Regions from separate parts of the Ruegeria sp. CDSC002 genome, predicted to be linked through region 2. Evidence: riboswitches for the same ligand, from Rfam matches in the RefSeq annotation. Region 2 holds a riboswitch; each other region holds the start of a gene.
What was found. Region 2 has a riboswitch for cobalamin ahead of AC2FJE_RS11590 (DUF1636 family protein). Riboswitches for the same ligand answer to the same signal wherever they lie in the genome.
Positions count from the first base shown of each region.

Region 1: another riboswitch for cobalamin. It lies ahead of AC2FJE_RS23060 (metal ABC transporter ATP-binding protein); the one in region 2 lies ahead of AC2FJE_RS11590 (DUF1636 family protein).
Region 3: another riboswitch for cobalamin. It lies ahead of AC2FJE_RS18165 (hypothetical protein); the one in region 2 lies ahead of AC2FJE_RS11590 (DUF1636 family protein).

Region 1 is NZ_JBXWOM010000022.1:11,457-13,716, forward strand. Features, by position in the region: gene AC2FJE_RS23055 (metal ABC transporter permease) at 1-504, opposite strand, end outside; gene AC2FJE_RS23060 (metal ABC transporter ATP-binding protein) at 497-1,255, opposite strand; cobalamin riboswitch at 1,485-1,695, opposite strand; gene AC2FJE_RS23065 (DUF998 domain-containing protein) at 2,238-2,260, shown strand, end outside.
Region 2 is NZ_JBXWOM010000005.1:271,502-273,761, reverse strand. Features, by position in the region: gene AC2FJE_RS11595 (ABC transporter ATP-binding protein) at 1-619, opposite strand, end outside; gene AC2FJE_RS11590 (DUF1636 family protein) at 616-972, opposite strand; cobalamin riboswitch at 1,074-1,279, opposite strand; gene AC2FJE_RS11585 (bifunctional enoyl-CoA hydratase/phosphate acetyltransferase) at 1,428-2,260, shown strand, end outside.
Region 3 is NZ_JBXWOM010000010.1:145,655-147,914, forward strand. Features, by position in the region: gene AC2FJE_RS18155 (DNA polymerase III subunit gamma/tau) at 1-187, opposite strand, end outside; gene AC2FJE_RS18160 (protein-tyrosine phosphatase family protein) at 345-842, shown strand; gene AC2FJE_RS18165 (hypothetical protein) at 850-1,257, opposite strand; cobalamin riboswitch at 1,342-1,561, opposite strand; gene AC2FJE_RS18170 (alpha/beta hydrolase family protein) at 1,706-2,260, shown strand, end outside.

The DNA.
Region 1 (2,260 bases), on a different contig from region 2:
AACCGGGTCACAGGTGCTGACAATCAGCGGACGAAGCAGAACGGCAAATGCCAACAAAGTTACTGTCGCCACCCCTCCGACAAGGACCATCGACGCGTCGTCGATCCCTAGGATTGATCCGAACAGGAAGCTTTTTAGTGGAACTGCGGACCCCGCTGCAGACAGGATAAAGATACCCACCGCCAATGCGATAAGATACAGCGAGGCAAGACTAGCATCGCTGCGCAGGATCGTCCGGCGTGCCAGAAAGGCGGTCAAAATGGCGACGCCAACACCCGCGATAAGCCCTCCGACCAACAGCGACATGACCGAAAGGCCCGCCGTGACAAAGCCGATGACGATGCCTGGGGTAATCGCGTGGGCCATGGCCTCGCCAGCCAGCGACAGACGACGCAGAACAAGAAACGCCCCTACCGGTGCGACCGAGGCCGACAAGACCGTGGTTGCCACAAAAGCGCGACGCATGAAGGCAAAGCTCCACATTTCTGCGATCAGGTCATACATTGGCGTGCTCCGCTGTTGAATGGGTGCCACGGAACATCCAGGACGCCTGACTTTCCGAGAGGTATCCTTGCGCAACCAGCCGATCTGGCGTCAGAACGTCATTTACCGGTCCATGGGTCGCCTCTTGCCCGCCCAAAAGCAGCGCATGGCTGCAATAATCCAGCACTGAGGAAAGATCGTGCACCACCAAAACCACCGCGCGACCCTCATCGCGCCATCGGCGTATAATCGACAGCAGATGCGCTTCAGTACTTTGGTCGACTGCGGCAAACGGTTCATCCAACAGGATCAGCGGCGCGTCCTGCATGATAACCCGCGCAAACAGCGCGCGCTGCAGTTGCCCTCCCGACAGCATATGCAGAGGCCGGTCAGCGATATCCAGTACCCCGGCCTCATCTAGCGCTGCAGCCATCCGGTTGCGCGCGGCGGCGTCCAGCCCGGTACGATAACCAAACCCGCGCCAGGCACCCATCGCAGCAAGATCCCTCACACGGATGGGAAATCGGCGGTCGAACTCTGTCATCTGCGCCAGATACCCGATGTCACCAGGACGGCCCTGCGGCCAAGTCAAATTGCCCGAAAGAGGATCCATCAAGCCCAGCAGCATCTTTACAAAAGTGCTCTTGCCCGACCCGTTCGCACCAAGAACGGCAAGGGTCGTTCCAGCCGCGATATCCATGGAGAGGCGGTGAAACAATGTAAGGTCGCGGTAGCCCAACGTCAGATCGCGGATTTGTAAAACGGCCGTCATCAAATCACCGCGTAAATCGCGAGCCACAAGAGCGCCGACAGCGCCAGAGCCCCCGCCACCAGCACCGGAACGCTGAATTCTGTCAGACACTTACCCCTTTGGGTGTCAGCTTTTTGCAATGACAACGGCAACGCCTCCTGTGTTTGGACAGGGGCAAAGCGAGCGCAAGGTCGTGCACGGTACGGACCGCTTGAAACATTGTCATCTCCCTCTGGGACACCCCGCCCAGGTTCATAAATTTCGGATGGCAGGTCTCCTGACTTGCGGGTCAAAGCTATCCCGATCCTTCCCAGGCTATTGCCCAGTGGACGATCTCGGGTCGCTCGCCGCCTACAGTTGCGGGGGCAGTCACGGAATTGGCCTTTTTACAGAACCGCACCGTATTCCCTTTTATCCCTGACCGCAAAATACAGTCGGGAACCATCGCGAGGACAAAATACGAATTGATTTGATTCGACAAGAGCGCAAACCTGTGAGGGATGGCTATTCGTTCCAGTCACCGGTCGACTACGGAGGACGCGGTAGACGTGAGGCAACGGTGGATACTACACGAGCCCCGCTTCTTGCAGCTTCAGACCCACGCCAACGGTCTTTTTGACTGAATTTATTCTGCCCGGACTTTTTTTGTCTGCAGTGGGATGATTTGGGTCTTTGACATTGCAGGTTATTCGCCTGACGGGGTGCCGATGTTAAGCGATTGATCTATTTGATCGATTGCCGTCTGAGCGGGGTGTTTTGGATAGTCTGACGCCGGTTGCGGCAAGGTGCAACCGCGGTTGTCGAACTAAGTTAAAGTGTTTGGTTTGAGGAAGAAGCGGATTTTCGCAAAACAGTAGCCAAACTTCCGATAAGCGGGACAAAGCTGACTAATGCCGCGATGGCGCAAAGGTCTGCTTTCGGAAGCGATCAGATGCACCTGAACGGAGGCTACTGATTTACCGGTGCCAGATTCTGGAAGTTGTGATCCCACTCTGTGATTGACATGGATGAGCGACGTGTTCTGAT
Region 2 (2,260 bases):
GGGTCGCGAATTCCGGGATCATGACCAGATCATGGACGATCATGACCACCGTAATGCCCAGCTCGGCTACCAGCGACAGCATCCGTCCCTTGGCGTCCGGGTCCAGATGGTTCGTCGGCTCATCCAGGAACAAAAGCGACGGGTTTTGCGCCAGCGCCCTTGCGATATGAGCGCGCTGGCGTTCCCCGCCGGATAACACGGCCATCCGCTTGTCGGCGAGGGCGACGAGTCCGGTCAGCTTCAAGATGCGGTCCAATTCCAAGGCGTGCTCAGCCGCAGATCGATCAGCGCGGATGGGGATTTGCCCAAGGGCCACGTAATCGCGCAGAAACAAACGCCCGTCCGGCGATTCCTGCTGACTGACCACGGCGATCATTCGGGCGCGGTCCATCGCCGAAAGCTGCCGAAGGCTGCGCCCCTTTACCAAAACGTCCCCCAGCACAATCTCTTCACCGCCGCACAAAAGATTCAGCAGCGTTGTCTTACCCGCACCGTTTGGGCCGGCAATTGCCAGAGTGGCCCCTTCATTCAGTTCGAAATTGATGTTTTGCAGCAGTACGTCGCCGTTCAGGGCGTAATACTCCAGCCCGCGCGCCTCAAGGAAAGCTCCGCAGGTCATGCGCTTGTCTCCACTTTTAGCCGCGGCAGGCGCGCCAGAGTCTTTTCAAGAAGGGCAGGCGGGCGCTGCGTTGCGCTGGTCCACCCATCCGCGATGCGATGGTATTGATGTGCAAATTCGGCCAAAGCATCCACGTCCTCAGCCGATTGGATGTCACCGAAAAGGTACTGCGCTTTGTCGAATGCCTGAAACCCGACGGTTGTGGGACGACCGCAACCGGCCATGCAGGAAACGCTTTGGATGTCAAAACTGGATGGAAGCTTGCTTGCAAGCGCAGCGCGCAATGAATCCGCCCGGTCAGAACCCTCGCAGGTCTCGCAAATCAGAAGGAAGTGATCAGGACTGATCGACATGGCCCACTCCGCCTGTTGCCAAGCGCGGGCAGAAGGTGCCAATCATGTCATCACGTCTTAGACGTGTCATAAAGCCTCCTTCCAGGACGCCCCGCCCCGGGTTGGTTGAACATCGGATGGTAGGTCTCCTGACTTGCGGGTCGTGGCTTGGCCATCCTTCCCGACCCATTTGGGGTCAGTGGGTATTTGGCGTCGCTCACCGCTTACAGTTGCGGGGGCAGTCACGGACTTGGCGCTTGTTGGCAACCTCACCGTATTCCCTTTTCATCCCGTGGCGAACCATAGGGAACCATCGCGGTGATGCTTGCCCGAGTTCCGAATTTGGGTCAAGCGATAATCCGCGCCGCCCCACGCACAGAGGTCATTTGTCATTTGCCAATGATCTGACTACGCTGCGTTGCAGAAATGTAGCAACAAAGGTGGATATGTTCTGGTTCCGGGGGGCCGCACATCCAATGTTTGAAACAACGAACACGCTTTCAAAAACAAAGCCGGACGAGATGAAAATTCAAGAAAACAGAACCTATTCTCAACTGAAGGTGGGCGACAAGGCGCAGGTCACCCGATTGTGCACCGTGGACGACTTGTACGCGTTTGCCTCGGCTTCGGGTGACCACAACCCGCTAAATCTGGCGGCCTATGACGGAGATGGAGATGGACACCCCGAGGCTGTCGCGCCCGCTTTGTGGCCCGCGGGTCTGGTGGCTGCAGTCATTGGAAACATCTTACCGGGGGCCGGTACGCAAACACGTCGGGCGGACCTGAGTTTTCATGCTCCGGTTATGGCGGGCGAAGAACTGACCGCCTTTGTGGCTGTTACCGAAAAGCGTGAAGACGGCGACCTGACCTGTTCCGCCGAAGTGCGCCGGGTCGGGGATAACGCATTGATCCTGAGCGGTACCGTACAGGTCACGCCACCGTCGCGGCATTTGACCTTCGACTCGGTCGAGGTGCCGGGACTGATCGTTCAGCGTCACCGGCATTTCGTCGCTTTGTTGGAAAGGGTACGTCCTTTGGACCCGATGCCCACAGCGATCGTCGCCCCGGAAGAGCCGAATTCGCTAGGCGGGGCATTACTCGCGTTGGAAAGCGGCATCATTACTCCGATTTTGGTTGGCGACCCGGACAAAATCACCGCTGCTGCTGCCCAGCTTGGGGCCGATTTGTCCGGAGTTGAAATCATTGAAGCGCGAGACCACGAAGTGGCCGCCCAACGCGCGGTCGGGCTGGTCGTTGAAAGTAAGGCCCGGATGCTGATGAAGGGTCATTTGCACACGGATGTGTTGTT
Region 3 (2,260 bases), on a different contig from region 2:
TCCGGGCAGTGGTAGTTTTGCCGGTGCCGCGAATACCGGTCATGATAAAGGCCTGCGCGATCCGATCCGCTTCGAACGCGTTTTTCAGCGTGCGTACCATTGCGTCCTGTCCAACCAGATCAGCAAAGGTTTCGGGGCGGTACTTGCGGGCAAGAACCTGATAGGCGGGGCTGGGCGTTTCGGTCATGTCTGCTCTGTCAGATTCGTGTCAGAAATGCAGCGTAGAGACCCGGGCCGCCCACGTCCACAGCAGGCTTTGTGGAATTTCGGTTTGGACAGCGTCTGTAAGCGGGATAAACCAGCTGTCAAAATTTGGTGGGCCGGTGGCAGTAGGAGCATTAGCTTTGGCAAAATTTGCGATCTACGCGCTGCCTGTTGGCTCAGGCATCTTGGCGCTGTCCCCCTTGCCGGGCGGCGGCGGTGGGTATGTGGACGATCTGAGGGTGATACAGGACTGGAACCCTGATCTGGTGATTTCAATGACCACCGAGGCCGAGATGCGGCAGGTCGGCGCAGGCGGTTTTGGTCGAGACGTTCAAAGCAGGTCCGTGACCTGGGTGCATCTTCCGGTCGAGGATTTTGGCACACCGCCCCTGCCAATCGAAACTCTTTGGCCCCAAGCCAGCGCAGCCGCCCGGCAGGTTCTGTCCGACGGTGGACGCGTGCTGGTGCATTGCCGGGGCGGTTGTGGGCGGTCGGGGATGGTCGCGCTGAGGCTCATGGTGGAAAGCGGCGAAGATCCAAACCACGCGCTAAACCGGCTGCGCTTGGCCCGACCATGCGCGGTGGAAACGGATGAGCAGATGGCTTGGGCCATGAAACCGGCCCAGAGCGATCAGTGAACTAGGATCAGGCCGTGGCTTGTTGAACAACCTGATGCGATGGACGCGGTGCAAGGGCCGATGCCTGAAGCATGGCGCAAGGCAAGGCCGCCAAAACACCAGCAGGCAGAGTGGAAAAGTCAGGGCCGAACATCATATCGGCGTATTCGTCCAACGTGTCGGCTGAGTCGCCTGTGTTTGCCCCGCAATAGACCCTGATCCGGGCCGGGCTGGCGCGAAACCGTGCGGTGCAACCCTCATCGCAATGGGTCAGTTCGCTGGAGCCGTCCACCTCAAATTCGCTGGTCGTCATTGGTTGTGCTGTTGCCATCGCCTCGGCCAATGCCCGAGCCATTTGGGCCAATGCGGGGCAGGTTTTCCCCGTTTTCTGGCACAGGGTGGCGGTGAATTCGTGGGTCGTTGTCTTCCAGATCATAATGCGCCCTCCGCGCGGTGAGCGGGGGACGTGGAACAGGGAACTCAGCGTACTGAAGACCTGCCCGGACACCCCGCCCGAGTTTCGGTTTTTACTTTGATGGCAGGTCTCCTGACTTGCGGGTCATTGCTTTGCCGACCTTCCCAGCCTTTCGGCCAGTGGTATTTCGGCATTGCTTACCGCTTACAGTTGCGGGGGCAGTCGCGGCCTTGGTCCGTTCCGGCTTTGCCGGGCTGGACCGCACCGAGTTCCCTTTTCATCCCGCCCCAATATAAGGACGAGAACCATCACCTCATCGCTAGCGGTTGTAGGTGGCTTGAGTCAAGCGGGCTGTTTTCCATCGTTCAAGTGGACGCTTGGTCACTTTGAAAATCTGTTGACTCTAGTCGCGCAAAAGCGCCGATATGCCATATGTGAACCGAATAGTTCAGATGCTTGCGAGGGCACCATGTTGGACAACACTCCGGTCGCTTTGACCGAAGATTTCACGTTTTCTGCCGGAGAGGCCGAACTGTCGGCACGGCTGTATATGCCTGCCTCGGCACCTGATGTGGCGGTTGTAGTCCATGCAGCTACAGGCGTACCGCGCGACTATTACCAGCATTTTGCGCGGTGGTTGGTGGACGAACAGGGTATGGCCTGTCTGACCTATGACTATCGCGATTTTGGCCACTCTCTACGCGGGCGCCTGCGCGATTCGCAGGCCACGATGGCCGATTGGGCGTTGATCGACATGCCCGCTGCCCGCGCTGAAATGCGGCGCAGATTTCCCGCCGCCCAGCAGTGGAGCATTGGCCATTCGGTGGGTGGAATGCTGGGGCCAATTCAGCCCGATATTGAGCAGATCGACCGGATGATCTGTGTCTGTTCAGGTTTGGTGACGGTATCCGACCACCCCTGGCCGTATCGCGCACTGGCGACAATGTTCTGGTATGCCCACCCGCCATTGCTGGTTAAGGCATTGGGATACCTGCCGGGCAAGGCACTTGGGTTCGGCTCGGAC